One region of the Streptomyces lunaelactis genome, then DNA from elsewhere that is predicted to be linked to it. Evidence: riboswitches for the same ligand, from Rfam matches in the RefSeq annotation. Region 1 holds a riboswitch; each other region holds the start of a gene.

Region 1 (4,920 bases):
ACTGGGCCGGGATGATGATCCGGCACGGTGGCGGGCCGCGTGGCGGTGTCGCGCGTTCCGTGAAGAAGATGCGCGGCTATCTCGCCGAGCTGATCCACCGTAAGCGGGAGGATCCGGGCGACGACCTCATCTCGGGACTCATCCGTGCCAGCGACCACGGCGAGCATCTGACGGAGAACGAGGCCGCGGCGATGGCCTTCATCCTTCTCTTCGCGGGCTTCGAGACGACGGTCAATCTCATCGGCAACGGGGTGTACGCGCTGCTGCGAAACCCCGGTCAGCGGGAGCGGCTCCAGGCCTCCCTCGCCGCGGGGGAGAGTGAGCTGCTGGCCACCGGTGTCGAGGAGTTGCTGCGGTACGACGGACCGGTGGAGCTCGCGACCTGGCGGTTCGCCACCGAGCCGCTCAGCCTCGGCGGGCAGGACATCGCGGCGGGCGATCCCGTACTCGTCGTACTCGCGGCGGCGGACCGCGACCCCGAGCGGTTCGCGGACCCGGACACCCTGGACCTCACCCGGCGCGACAACCAGCACCTCGGGTACGGGCACGGCATCCACTACTGCCTCGGGGCGCCGCTCGCCCGGCTGGAGGGCCAGACGGCCCTCGCGACCCTGCTCCGCAGGATGCCCGACCTGCGGCTTGCGGGAGATCCGGCCGATTTGCGGTGGCGTGGGGGGCTCATCATGCGTGGATTGCGTACTCTGCCCGTTGCTTGGGGGTCTGGGGGTCCCCCCGGGAGGTCGACTGCGGCACACCCGGACGGATCTGACGAGCTTTCAGGACTGTGACTTTCACGTTATCTCCGCTGTATCGACTTGTGACTTGCGTGTGAATACGGCTACGTTCACCGTCGTCCCACCAGTCACGTCGGTTACGTGAGTCAGGTCCGTAATCACGTCTGCAGTCACGTCTGTAGTCACGCGAAAGGCAACCGCATGCGCTCCGGGAACGGACGGCACCGCCGACCCCGCCAGGCTCCGGCCATCGTCGTCGCGGCAGGGGTGACGGGATCGGCCATCGCCATTCCACTGCTCGGCGCGGGGTCGGCCTCCGCCGCCGACGCCGCCACTTGGGACCGCGTCGCGGAGTGCGAGAGCGGCGGCATGTGGAGCGCCGACCTCGGCAACGGATACTACGGCGGCCTGCAGTTCTCGCCGGAGACCTGGCAGGACTTCGGCGGCACGGCGTACGCGCCCAGCGCCGACCTCGCCAGCCGCTCCCAGCAGATAGCCGTCGCGCAGAAGGCCCTCGACGCACAGGGTCCCGGGGCGTGGGCCGGTTGCGCGGCCCTCGCCGGGCTGACGAACGACGGCGCCGCGACCGGCGTCGACCCGGGCGCCATGCCGACACCGGGGCAGGGCGCCCCCACCGAGCCGGCCGCGCCCACGACGCCGCCCTCCGCCGAGCCGTCCAGGACGGCGAAGGCCTCGAAGCCCGCCACGGCCACTCCGGACTCCACCGAGGCCGGTGCCGACGCGAATGCCGACAGCGGCAACGGCAAGCACCGCGGCACCCCCGTCGAGACGGCCGAACCCGGCAATACGACTGAACCCGGCAATACGGACAACGAGCGCGAAGCCGGCCGCCACGCCTCGCGAGGTGACGGTGCGGCGCGCGACGGAGCGGGCAGTACGGACGAGACAGGCGAAGCCGGTCAGGCCGGCAACGCGGACGCGGCGCCCGGCGACTACACGGTCCGCGCCGGTGACAGCCTGTGGTCCATCGTCGACGAGCAGAAGCTGCCCGGCGGCTGGTCTGCGCTCTACAAGGCGAACGAGAAGACCATCGGCGGCGATCCCGACCTCGTCCTCCCTGGCCAGAGCCTCGATCTCGGCCGGAAGTAGCCGCAGTCCGGGCGCAGTTCGGGCGCGGCGCGGGCGGCGGTTCGCGGGCTTATGTCCGAGTCTGTCCAAGTGAGACAAGGGTCTCTTTGTCCCAACTGCCGCATCTCGCCCGGCGGAACCGTACATTCCGCCCCTCACCTGCGGAAACGGATGTTCCGCAAGGGGCAGGATGGGCGTTTTCTCCCCGATGTTCGCCTTTGAACATCGGGGAGCGCTGTGTCTACGGTCTGAACCGCTCGCCATCGCGGGCACCACTGACCGTCACGCCGAATCCTGCCGTCGGTCGGGGGGAGCAGTCGTCGCGAAAGCGCCGAAGGCAGGAGCGGGGGACCCAAGGTAAGCGCCGGGCCCGGCTGTTGAGAGACGTACGCAACGGCCAAGGACCGGCTTGGGGTGAAGCCGCGCGCTAGGACGCGCGGCCGGGCAACTCACTTGGCCCGAACCCGACAGCTCACCTCGTAGGCGTCGGTGAGGAGAGAGTTCCATGCTGTTTTCCAGCAAGGCAAAGCACCGCCGCCCGTCCAAGGTCACCCGTATCGCCGCCCTCGCCGGTATCACCGGTGCGGCCGTCGCCGTCCCGCTGATGGGCGCCACCTCGGCCTCCGCCGCGACGACCGCCGAGTGGGACCAGGTCGCGCAGTGCGAGTCCGGCGGCAACTGGTCGATCAACACCGGCAACGGCTACTACGGCGGCCTGCAGTTCTCGGCCTCCACCTGGGCCGCGTACGGCGGCACCGCATACGCCTCCAGCGCCGACCAGGCCTCCAAGTCCCAGCAGATAGCGGTCGCCGAGAAGGTCCTGGCCGGCCAGGGCAAGGGTGCCTGGCCGAGCTGCGGCGTCGGCCTGTCCAACGCCGCGAACGACGCCGGCTCCGCCGCCGCGCAGCCGAAGGCGCAGCCCGCCCCGAAGCGCGCCGAGGCTCCCACCACCCGTTCCGAGCGCCCCGCCGCCCCGGCGAAGTCCGCGAAGCCCGCCAAGGCCAAGGACGTCAAGAAGGGCGACGGCGAGTACAAGGTCAAGGCCGGCGACACCCTCGGCAAGATCGCCGAGGCCGAGAAGGTCAAGGGCGGCTGGCAGAAGCTGTTCGACCTGAACAAGGACATCGTCGACGACGCCGACGTGATCTTCCCGGGCCAGCAGCTCCACCTGAGCTGACCCGAGGACCCGAGGACCCGGAGCCCCAGGACTCCGGTGGACCCGGCGGCCCACCGAACCCTGCGGACCCTGCGGACCCCCGTCCCCCACAGCCACCCCGGTCCGGCGCGCATTCCCCCGTACGCGCCGGGCCGGGGTTCTGCCTGTCACGGCCACGCTCGCGCCTGCCGGTCACCCCTCCTCGGCGTTACCGACAGGTAGTTCACCTGCCGTTTGTCCGGCGTCGCGAGTCTTCGGGCCCTTTTTCGTCCCAGCGGGCGGGCATCGGCCGGCCGATGCCCGCCCGCCGGATAGGCTCATGGCGCAAGGCCAAAGAGACCCTGCACTTCAAGCGTCACATCCCAGAAGGAGATGCTCGTGCCGTCCATCGACGTCGTCGTAGCCCGGGAAATCCTGGACTCCCGAGGCAACCCCACGGTCGAGGTCGAGGTTGGCCTCGACGACGGCAGCACGGGCCGTGCTGCTGTTCCGTCCGGCGCCTCCACCGGTGCGTTCGAGGCTCTTGAGCTCCGTGACGGTGACCAGAACCGCTATCAGGGCAAGGGCGTCGAGAAGGCCGTTCTCGCCGTGATCGAGCAGATCGGCCCGGAGCTCGTCGGTTACGACGCCACCGAGCAGCGTCTGATCGACCAGGCGATGTTCGACCTGGACGCCACCCCGGACAAGTCCTCCCTCGGCGCCAACGCCATCCTCGGCGTCTCCCTCGCCGTCGCGCACGCCGCCTCCGAGGCCTCCGACCTGCCGCTCTTCCGCTACCTCGGCGGCCCGAACGCGCACCTGCTGCCCGTTCCGATGATGAACATCCTGAACGGCGGCTCGCACGCCGACTCCAACGTGGACATCCAGGAGTTCATGATCGCGCCGATCGGCGCCGAGTCCTTCTCCGAGGCCCTGCGCTGGGGCGCCGAGGTCTACCACACCCTGAAGAAGGTCCTGAAGGAGAAGGGGCTCTCCACCGGCCTCGGCGACGAGGGCGGCTTCGCGCCGAACCTCGACTCGAACCGTGCCGCGCTGGACCTCATCCTCGAGGCCATCAAGCAGGCCGGTTACGCCCCCGGCCAGGACATCGCGCTCGCGCTCGACGTCGCCGCGTCCGAGTTCTACAAGGACGGCACGTACCAGTTCGAGGGCAAGTCCCGCTCGGCCGCCGAGATGACCGAGTACTACGAGGACCTCGTCGCCTCGTACCCGCTGGTCTCCATCGAGGACCCGCTGTTCGAGGACGACTGGGCCGGCTGGAAGGTGCTCACCGACAAGCTGGGCGCCAAGGTCCAGATCGTCGGCGACGACCTGTTCGTCACCAACCCCGAGCGTCTGGCCCGCGGCATCGAGGAGGGCTCCGCGAACGCCCTGCTCGTCAAGGTCAACCAGATCGGTTCGCTGACCGAGACCCTCGACGCCGTCGAGCTCGCCCAGCGCAGCGGCTTCAAGTGCATGATGTCCCACCGCTCCGGTGAGACCGAGGACGTCACCATCGCCGACCTGGCCGTCGCCACCAACTGCGGCCAGATCAAGACCGGCGCCCCGGCCCGCTCCGAGCGCGTCGCCAAGTACAACCAGCTGCTGCGTATCGAGGAGATCCTCGACGACGCGGCGGTGTACGCGGGCCGCTCGGCGTTCCCGCGGTTTCGCTCGAACTGAATAAGCTCGAACTGAAACAAGAGGAGGCAGGGGCCGTTCGCGCTCCTGACGCCCTGTCGTCCGTACGTCCCCGGCCACGGTCCCGTACCGTGTCCGGGGACGTACGCGCGTAAAGGGGAGGCGAGACCATGGCACGCAAAGGGGACCAGGACCGGTTCTCCACCTCGACCAGGCTGCGGCTGCTCGGTGAGCAGACCGCCGCTCGCGTCTACCGTTCGCAGAACCGCAGGCAGGCCCGCCGCTCCCGGCTCACCGGCCGGGCGGCGTTTCTGGCCCTGG
Region 2 (4,920 bases), 4.4 Mb from region 1:
CGGCCCGTACGTCGCCGGCGGCGAAAACACCGGGCACACTGGTTTCGAGGTGGTAGGGGTCCCGTGACAGCGGCCATCCAGCGGGGCGCGCTCCCTCGGACAGCAGGTCGGGACCGGTGAGCACGAAGCCCCGTTCGTCACGGCGGACGACGCCGTCCAGCCACCCAGTGGGCGGTTCGGCGCCGATGAAGACGAACAGCCACGAGGCATCGGTCGTTCTCACGTCGCCCGTGCGGTTGTCGCGCAGGGTCAGTCGCTGCAGGTGCCTGTCGCCCTCGCCGCCCGCCACCTCGGTGTGCGGGTGGACGTGAATGTTGGCGATGCCGTCGATCTGCTGGACCAGGTAGTGCGACATCGACCTGGCCAAGTCGGCTCCGCGGACCAGGAGATGGACGCGGTTGGCATAGCGGGAGAAGTAGACGGCGGCCTGGCCGGCGGAGTTGGCGCCGCCGACGATGTACACGTCCTCCCCCGTGCAGTTGGCTGCTTCGAAGGACGCCGAGCCGTAGAAGACTCCGGCTCCGGTGAACTCGTCGAGGCCCGCCCCCTCCAGCCGCCGGTACGACACCCCCGTCGCCAGGACGACGGTGTGCGCCCCGATCGAGGTCCCGTCGCTGAACCGCAGCACCCGGCCCGCCCCTGCCGCTTCCAGTGACACCACTTCCCGCGCGCTGAGGATCTCGGCGCCGAAGCGGGTGGCCTGCCGACGTGCCCGGTCCGTCAGCTGCGCCCCGGACACTCCGTCGGGGAAACCCAGGTAGTTCTCGATACGGCTGCTCTGGCCGGCCTGCCCGCCGGTCGCGCTCCGCTCCACCAGCACCGTTCGCAGCCCCTCGGACGCCGCGTAGACGGCGGCGCCGAGCCCTGCGGGGCCCGCGCCGATGACGACGACGTCGTAGAAGTCGGCGGCCGGGGTGGTGCTCAGTCCCACTTCGGCGGCGAGCTCGGCCTCGCTCGGCGCCTGCAGGGTCTTGCCGTCGGCCGTGATCACCAGCGGCACGTCGTCGGCGCTGAGACCGGCCGCGTCCAGGAGCCGCCGCCCTTCGGGTTCGTCCGCGGCGACCCAGCGGTAGGGCACGAGATTGCGGGCGAGGAATTCCCGTACGGCGAAGGACGGCGCCGACCAGCGGTGGCCGACGATCCGTGTCTCCCCCACCGCCAGGTCGGGCGCCGCCGCCCACAGCTCCAGCAGCGCGTCCAGCACCGGGTAGAGGTTCTCCTCCGGCGGACTCCACGGCTTGAGCAGGTAATGATCGAGATCGACGATGTTGATCGCGTCTATGGCCGCGCCCGTGTCGGCGTACGCCGTCAGAAGCACCCGTCTGGCCAGGGGGAAGAGGTCCATGGCCGCTTCCAGAAACTGCACGCCGTTCATCGTCGGCATGCGGTAGTCGGCGATCATCACGGCGAGCGGCTCGCCGCGCAGCTTGACCTCCCGCAATGCCTCCAGGGCCTCTGCACCCGAGGGCGCGCGGAGCACGCGATACCGGTCGCCGTACCGGCGCCGGAGGTCGCGGGCGATGGCTCGGGAGACTCCCGGATCGTCGTCGACGGTCAGGATGGTCGGCTTCGCCATGCCCACCATCATGCGCCGCACCGATCACGAATGCGATGCGAATGCGGAACACGACCGGAGTAAGGGCTCGGGCGGCGATCTTCGGCCCGTCGCCATGCAGCCCCTCCGTGACCTGAAGGTCACGCTCGTGGAGCGCCGTCACGTCGGCCCGGTCCGTGCGGCGAGCGCGATCTGTTGCGTTTGAACCTTTCGGCTAAAGAGTCGGTGCGGTGGTACGGGCCAGGCCGGGCCGCAGATCGACGTCGGCGAGCACGTCGCAGCAGGCCGCGCCTGCCCGAGCTGCGGGCGGCAGCAGCCGGGATCGGGGCCGACCTGCACATCTCGGGGCGCTTCACGGGGATCCCGGCGGCCCGAGCCGCCGGGACCCAGAACGTCAGTAAGGTCCGTTGACGTTGTCGATCGAGCCGTACTTGTCGGCGGCGTAGTTGCACGCGGCGGTGATGTTGGCGACCGGATCAAAGCTGTCCATCGCCGTGCCGGGCACGTGGTAGGCCAGGAAGGTCGGCTGGATGACCTGCAGGAGCCCCTTGGACGGCGTTCCGGCGGCGGCGTTGGAGTCCCAGTTGTTGATGGCCAGCGGGTTGCCCGCGGACTCGCGCATGACGTTTCGGTGGATGCCGTCGTAGCTGCCCGGTATGCCGTGCCGGGCCATGACGTCCAGCGACTCCTTGATCCAGCCGTCGAGGTCATTGGAGTAGGCCGCGGGCTTGGAGACGACGGCGGCCTTCTTGGTGGACAGGGTGGACGTCCGCTCGGAACGGTCGGCCCGCTGGGAGGAGGATGCCTTGGACGCGGACGCCTTGGCGGAGGGCGCCTTGGCGGAGGGCGCCTTGGCCTTCTTACCGACGGTCAGCTCGAGTCCGGGATGAATCAGCCGCGGGTCGTCACCGACAGCCTTCCGGTTGTCCTGGTACAGCTTCTTCCAGCCGCCGCTCACGGCGAGCTGGTCCGCGATCTTGGAAAGGGAGTCCCCCGCGACGACCGAATAGGTCGTGGGGCCCGCCTTCTTCGCGGGGGCCGGCGCGGCCGCCGCGATGGCCGGTGCCACGGCCTTCTCGACAGCAACGGGCTGCGCCTGCGCCGCGCCGGCAGCGGTCGCGCCGATCACCGGAAGGACGAGTGCGGCGCCACCCGTGCCCACGACGGCGAGACCCCGGGTGAGTGAGCTGGACTTGGGGCGACGGTGCTTACCCTTTGCGGGCATGACGAATTCCTCTCCGTCGCCTGCGAGGTGAGCTGTCGGGTTCGGGCTGGAGATGCCCGGCCGCAGTATGAATGCGACTTCACCCCAAGCCGTTCCGGATTCCGGATCGGCGGCTTACCTGGGTCCCCCGCTCCTGCCGTACGTGAGTGGGTCGGTTCGGTTTCCGGATGGCGGCAGGATTCGGCGGTCCATCCGGATTGCCGTGACCGTAAGCGAGATGCACCGGAGGGAACAAGCCCTGAATTCAATAGGGCATTCCGCGAGGAGGATCCGCCGCGAGAATATCCCTTGATCCATCCCGAGCGGGAAACTCAACTTTCTTTCTGTGGAACGGGACTGGGCTCATCGGCGCTGTCCACAAATCGCCATAGACGTGACCCATTTCACTGGAGGCAATGCGGAACGGTGTGCCGTGCGGCAGGGCGCGAGAGAAAGATATTTCGCGCGAGTACTACCAATTCAGGCATCATGCGAAATATCAGAGCAACTGCCCACGCAGTAACTTTTCGGGCGAAACGTCACTGCCGGAACGCTTTCTCGACCAAGGTCGCGCAGCGAGTCGCCCTGGCGGACCGCGAAACGCCCCGCGGTTCGCACCACTATTCGCCGCTGTAGGCAAATATGGAGGCTTATGCCGCCTCTGTCCGTTTATCGACCGGCCGCCCCAGACTCTCGGCCGCCGGGACCCTGCTCCTGGGCCTGCGCCCACGCGGTGAACGCCTGAGTGCACAAGAGCGGGGTCCCCATCGTCGACGAGAGGAAACGGGCGGGCGGCGTGGCATCCGCCGCGCCGGATCCGGACGTCAGCCGCACCTACGGCCGTTGTTGATGCAGCTCACCGCTTTCCTCATCAGCGACGCGGACATCACGTTGATGAAGTCGCCATGGTCCGTCACCGGCTTGTGCAACTGCTCAGGGAAGCTGTCGACGGCGAACACGGAGCCGGGCGCGATCTTGTACGTGATCCGCTGGACCAGTTGAGGAATGGCCCGGAATCCCTTCGGGCACGCGCCGTTGGGGCGCGCGAAGGTCACATGCGTGCGGTGGTTCGCGCTGTCGGTGTTCTGGCCGTCCCAGCAGCTCTGGAAATTGAACGTACGCACCACGTTGCTGCCGCGCGGGCACAGCGGGTATTTGTCCTTGAGCTGTCGGTTCTCGAAGCCGGTGCAGCTCCAGGATGCGTTGGCATTGGCTGTTCCATTGGTGAACGCCTTGGCGTCGCCGGTGATGATGCGCAGGAATGTGGGCATCGCCGTGACTTTGCCGACGGGACTGCCGCGGAAGGTGAGTTGCACGGAAGCGGGCTGGAGAATGCGTCCGACGTTGCCGTCCTGTCCGCCGCCGGGAAGATTGGCGTCGGCCTCGATCTTCCCGTTGCGCAGTCGCAGCACCGGCCAATAGTGCGTGGAGCGGTCGCCGTTGGTGCACGTCGTATTGGCGGTGGCCAGGTCGTCATTGGTGGAGAAGGCATCGGTCTCGAGGTTGCCGACGTAGTCGTGCATGTGGTGGGCGCCGTTGCTCACACCGGGGGCGACGATGACGTTGTCGGGGTTGAAGTGCTTGTTCTCGTTGCGACCGCAGCGCGACTTGAAGGTGCCACGGGAGGCGTTGCTCCGTACGCGGGGCTCGGCGACATTGGGCCGCACCTTGCGGATGTCCACGAAGTCCGACCTTCGGGGACCCGTCTGCCCCTGACCGCCCGCGGCCGGCGCGGAGGCACTGGCAGCAGGGGCGCTCGGAGCGTCAGATCCGGAACCGGCCGCGGAAGCGGGGGCCACATCGTCCTTCTTGACCGTGCAGGACGCCAGCGAGTCCATCCCCTGGGGCCGGCTCGAGACCCGCTCGATCTCGGCGGCGATGCGGTCCAGAGTGCCGCGGCGCTGGGAGGACAGCGGATCCAGTACGCGCGTGCGTACCCACTTCTGGTCGGCTTGAGCGCCGCCGGTGGCGAGTTGCCGATAGGCATCCGCGACCTGGCTGTCCAGCTGCGCGAGTTCACCGTCCACGGCCGGCCGCGCCTGCTCCGGCACACTCGACAGACGGACCGCGACGTCCGGACAGTTGATGGTCATCGGCGCCTGCCAGCCTGCGGCCTTCGTGGAACCCCGGGCGGCCGAGGCGTCGTTGTCCGTCATCAGGA
Region 3 (4,920 bases), 2.9 Mb from region 1:
GTGCGACGCCGCCGACCTGGCGCTCACCGTCCTCGGCGGCGGCGAGTCCTCGCGGCTGCACAACCGCCTGGTGCGCCGTGACCAGACGGCCGTCGCGGCCGGCTTCGGCCTGCTGCGCCTGGCCGGAGCACCCTCGCTGGGCTGGCTGGACGTCAAGACGTCGGGCGGTGTCGAGGTCCCGCAGATCGAGGCCGCGGTCGACGAGGAGCTCGCGCGGTTCGCCGCGGAGGGCCCCACGCCCGAGGAGATGGAGCGCGCGCAGGCCCAGTTGGAGCGCGAGTGGCTGGACCGGCTCGGTACGGTCGCCGGCCGCGCCGACGAACTGTGCCGGTACGCCGTGCTGTTCGGCGACCCGCAGCTGGCGCTGACCGCCGTACAGCGGGTGCTGGATGTCACCGCCGAAGAGGTGCAGGCCGTCGCCAAGGCCCGGCTGCGCCCCGACAACAGGGCCGTACTGGTCTATGAGCCGCTCTCCGCGGACGACGGTGACGCGAGCGACAGCGACGAGAACGACGAGCACGAAGGGGCGGACCAGTGAGCGACGCTGCCGTGACCATGCAGTTCCACCCGCAGCCGACGGCCGGAGAAGCCCGCCCCTGGGCGTTCCCGGCCCCCGGGCGCGGCACGCTGGACAACGGCCTGACCGTGCTGCGCTGCCACCGCCCGGGTCAGCAGGTGGTGGCCGTCGAGATCTCCCTCGACGCCCCGCTGGACGCCGAGCCGGACGGCCTGGACGGCGTCGCCACGATCATGGCGCGCGCCCTGTCGGAGGGCACCGACAAGCACACGGCCGAGGAGTTCGCCGCCGAGCTGGAGCGCTGCGGCGCCACGCTCGACTCGCACGCCGACCACCCCGGTGTCCGCGCGTCGCTCGAGGTCCCGGTCTCCCGGCTGCCCAAGGCGCTCGGCCTGCTCGCCGAGGCGCTGCGCGCCCCTGCCTTCGCGGACAACGAGATCGAGCGGCTCGTACGCAACCGCCTGGACGAGATTCCGCACGAGACGGCCAACCCGTCCCGCCGTGCCGCCAAGCAGCTCTCCAAGGAGCTCTTCCCGGCAACGCTGCGTATGTCGCGCCCCCGCCAGGGCACGGAGGAGACCGTCGCCCGGATCGACTCCGCGGCCGTACGGGCCTTCTACGAGGCGCATGTCCGGCCCGCCACCGCCACCGCGGTGATCGTCGGCGACCTCACCGGCGTCGATGTGGACGCGGTGCTCGCCGACACCCTCGGCACCTGGACGGGCAACAGCGCGTCGCCCCGTCCCGTACCGGCGATCACCGCCGACGACACCGGCCGTGTGGTGATCGTGGACCGCCCCGGCGCGGTCCAGACGCAGCTGCTGATCGGCCGCATCGGCCCGGACCGCCACGACCGTGTGTGGCCGGCCCAGGTGCTCGGCGCGTACTGCCTGGGCGGCACCCTCACCTCCCGTCTCGACCGCGTCCTGCGCGAGGAGAAGGGCTACACCTACGGCGTGCGGGCCTTCGGCCAGGTGCTGCGCTCCGCGCCCGACGGGTCGGGCGCCGCGATGCTCGCCATCAGCGGCTCCGTGGACACCCCCAACACCGGCCCGGCGCTCGACGACCTCTGGAAGGTGCTGCGCACGCTCGCGGCGGAGGGGCTCACCGACGCCGAGCGCGATGTCGCCGTGCAGAACCTGGTGGGCGTCGCCCCGCTGAAGTACGAGACGGCCGCGTCCGTCGCGGGCACGCTCGCCGACCAGGTCGAGCAGTTCCTCCCGGACGACTACCAGGCGCAGTTGTACGTACGCCTGGCCGAGACGGGCACCGTGGAGGCGACGGCCGCGGCCGTCAGCGCCTTCCCGGTGGACCGTCTGGTCACCGTGCTCGTCGGCGATGCTTCGAAGATCGAGGAGCCGGTCAGGGCGCTGGGCATCGGTGAAGTGACTGTTGTCACAGGCTGATTGAGTACGTCCGGCAAACAATTCCGGACGCGCAAGCGGAACCCCGGCATCCAGAGCGTTGCCGGGGTTCCGCCTTTTGTCCGTTTTATTGGAGAGGTTGCCTGTCTGCCCTGTGGCGTGCGCTACAAAAGGGGCTGTCTGTTTGGTGATTGAAAGATGAGCCGCCTAGCGTCGGTGCGGCTGTCCGCCAGTAGCCCGCCGCATCCGCGGCATCGGACAGCCATCGCCGAGTCCCCGTCAGGCGCGAGCCTGGGGAGCCGGGGACCCACTCAGTCCCTGGGGTGAATCGGGCGCCTTCGCACCTGGAGGGGCCCGTAGGAGACCTTCCTGCTCCGAACCCGTCAGCTAACCCGGTAGGCGAGAAGGAAGGAAAGGATCAGCCACTTCATGGCGTTCACCCGTGCCACCGGGAAGCACCGTGCCCCGGGCCGAATGACGCGCAAGAAGGCGAACTTCGCCGGCGTCGCGGCTCTCGCCACCACTGGCGTCATCGGAACCCTCGCTTCCCCGGCGCTCGCTGCCGAGACCGGCGCGACCACCGTGGAGGACACCGGCCTGACCCAGATCGTGGCCGCCGACTCCCTCGCCGACCAGATCGCCGACCAGGCCGCCGCCCAGAAGCAGGAGGCCGCTGAGGCCGCCGCCAAGGCGAAGGCCGAGGCCGAGGCGAAGCGCAAGGCGGAAGCCCGCGCCAAGGAGGCCCGCGAGGCCAAGGAGCGCGCCGCCCGTGAGGCCGAGCGCAAGCGCCTGAACTCCTTCGTGTCGCCGATCAGCGGCAGTTACGTCTCCACCGGCTACCAGGCCGGCGGCGCCGTCTGGTCCTCCGGCAGCCACACCGGCATCGACTTCCACGCCGCGTCCGGCACGTCCGTGCACGCGGTGGGCCTGGGCACCGTCGTCGAGGCCGGCTGGGGCGGCGCGTACGGCAACAACGTCGTGATCAAGATGAACGACGGCTCGTACACGCAGTACGGCCACCTCTCGTCCATCAGCGTCTCGGTCGGCCAGAGCGTGACCCCGGGTCAGCGGATCGGCCTCTCCGGCGCGACCGGCAACACCAGCGGGCCGCACCTCCACTTCGAGGCCAGGACCAGCCCCGAGTACGGCTCCGACATCAACCCGCTCGCGTACCTGCGCGCGCACGGCGTGAACGTCTGAGCGCAGCTCCGCGGAACTGCTCACCGAAGGCCCCGGCACCCCCCGCCGGGGCCTTCGGTGTTTGCCGCGCACCTGGACCCCTGGCCAAAAGATATCCATGGATTCCGGTGGGCCATCGGAAAATCCGGCCCACTGCAATAGAGTCACCGGACAGACGTCAATCGGCTGCGTTTCGCGCGGATTAAAGCGGAGGTTCGGTCATGCGCATTCCCGCGCACTCGGTATGCACGGCGATCCGCGACGACATCGTCTCCGGTGTATTCGAGCGCGGCAGCCGGCTCACCGAGGAGCAGCTGGCCCGCCGCTACGGCGTCTCCCGCGTCCCGGTGCGCGAAGCCCTTCGCACCCTGGAGTCCGAGGGCTTCGTCACCACTCGCCGGCACGCCGGCGCTTGCGTCGCCGAGCCCACCGAGCGGGAGGCCGCCGACCTCCTGGAGATCCGGATGCTGCTGGAGCCCATGGGCGCGGCGCGTGCCGCCCAGCGTCGTACCGACGCACACCTCAAAGTGCTGCGTGGCCTGGTCAGACTGGGTCAGGAGCGGGCCCGCCGCGGCCAGGGCGAGGATCTGCGGTCACTGGGCGGATGGTTCCACGAGACGCTCGCCCAGGCCTCCGGCAGCCCCGCGCTGATCGCCCTGCTCACCCAGCTGCGGCACAAGATCGCCTGGATGTACGCCGTCGAGCAGCCGGCCAAGCCCATGGAGTCCTGGGCCGAGCACGGCGCGATCGTGGACGCCGTGGCGCGCGGCGACGTGGAGAGGGCGCGGGCGCTGACGGCCCTGCACACCGAACGGGCCACCGCCGCGCACCGGCTGCGCCGCCCCGAGCGCGTGAGGACTTCGCAACATCCCGTAAACACCGCGAGCGTCCAGCATTAACAGTGGCGCCGTATACAAAGGAAAGATATCCGCGGGACTTCTTTTCTGCTGCCCGAAATTGAATGGCACCGGGACCCGGAAAAGAACGAAGCCGTGGTGCCCCGAATTCGGGACGCCACGGCTTCGTGATGGGTCATTCGGCAGTCCGGCTCAGACGGTCTCGGGGAGCTCCTCGAGACCCTCGGCGACCAGCTTGGCCAGACGGTCCAGGGCGGCGTCGGCGCCGTCCGCCTCGGAGGCGAGCACGATCTCCTCGCCACCCTGGGCACCCAGGCCGAGCACCGCGAGCATGGAGGCGGCGTTGACCGGGTTGCCCTCCGCCTTGGCGATCGTCATGGGGACGCCGGCGGCCGTGGCGGCACGGACGAAGATGGAAGCGGGGCGGGCGTGCAGGCCCTCGGCCCAGCCGACATTGACGCGGCGCTCAGCCATGGTGTTGCCCTTCAAGTCTTAGCGGGTTGTCTAGACCAGTCTCTCATGCGTTGCCGCGTGCTCATAGCGACCCCGGGCCCCGGAACGCCGCCGATCGGCCTCCTCAGACTGCCCCGCGGCAACCTCCTCCGCGACCGGTGCGTGAGCCGTACGCTTTCCCCATGCAGACCTCGTCGGATCACGCTTACCCCGACCACTGGGAAGCGGACGTGGTGCTGCGCGACGGTGCCACCGCGCACATCAGGCCCATCACCACCGACGACGCCGAACGCCTGGTCAGCTTCTACGAGCAGGTCTCCGACGAGTCGAAGTACTACCGCTTCTTCGCGCCCTATCCCAGGCTCTCCGACAAGGACGTCCACCGGTTCACCCATCACGACTATGTGGACCGGGTGGGTCTGGCTGTCACCGTGGGCGGCGAGTTCATCGCCACCGTCCGCTACGACCGGATCAACGCCGATGGCCGGCCCGCCACCGCCCCCGCCGACGAGGCCGAGGTCGCCTTCCTCGTCCAGGACGCCCACCAGGG

What was found. A riboswitch is a leader RNA that binds a small molecule or an ion and turns the genes downstream of it on or off. The one in region 1 is predicted to bind cyclic di-AMP.
Region 2: linked by a shared signal. The riboswitch ahead of SLUN_RS36585 (LysM peptidoglycan-binding domain-containing protein) and the one ahead of SLUN_RS15990 (LysM peptidoglycan-binding domain-containing protein) in region 1 are both predicted to bind cyclic di-AMP.
Region 3: linked by a shared signal. The riboswitch ahead of SLUN_RS29600 (M23 family metallopeptidase) and the one ahead of SLUN_RS15990 (LysM peptidoglycan-binding domain-containing protein) in region 1 are both predicted to bind cyclic di-AMP.

Annotation. Positions count from the first base shown of each region.
Region 1 covers NZ_CP026304.1:3,549,653-3,554,572, reverse strand. Annotated here, with positions in the region: gene SLUN_RS16000 (cytochrome P450 family protein) at 1-788, shown strand, start outside; gene SLUN_RS15995 (LysM peptidoglycan-binding domain-containing protein) at 936-1,844, shown strand; cyclic di-AMP (ydaO/yuaA leader) riboswitch at 2,143-2,324, shown strand; gene SLUN_RS15990 (LysM peptidoglycan-binding domain-containing protein) at 2,329-3,000, shown strand; gene eno (phosphopyruvate hydratase) at 3,358-4,641, shown strand; gene SLUN_RS15980 (FtsB family cell division protein) at 4,770-4,920, shown strand, end outside.
Region 2 covers NZ_CP026304.1:7,998,611-8,003,530, reverse strand. Annotated here, with positions in the region: gene SLUN_RS36595 (NAD(P)/FAD-dependent oxidoreductase) at 1-1,576, opposite strand, end outside; gene SLUN_RS36590 (hypothetical protein) at 1,575-1,760, shown strand; gene SLUN_RS36585 (LysM peptidoglycan-binding domain-containing protein) at 1,950-2,780, opposite strand; cyclic di-AMP (ydaO/yuaA leader) riboswitch at 2,785-2,943, opposite strand; gene SLUN_RS36580 (DUF1996 domain-containing protein) at 3,584-4,920, opposite strand, start outside.
Region 3 covers NZ_CP026304.1:6,419,558-6,424,477, forward strand. Annotated here, with positions in the region: gene SLUN_RS29590 (M16 family metallopeptidase) at 1-538, shown strand, start outside; gene SLUN_RS29595 (M16 family metallopeptidase) at 556-1,923, shown strand; cyclic di-AMP (ydaO/yuaA leader) riboswitch at 2,138-2,297, shown strand; gene SLUN_RS29600 (M23 family metallopeptidase) at 2,311-3,081, shown strand; gene SLUN_RS29605 (GntR family transcriptional regulator) at 3,282-3,959, shown strand; gene SLUN_RS29610 (HPr family phosphocarrier protein) at 4,110-4,391, opposite strand; gene SLUN_RS29615 (bifunctional acetate--CoA ligase family protein/GNAT family N-acetyltransferase) at 4,553-4,920, shown strand, end outside.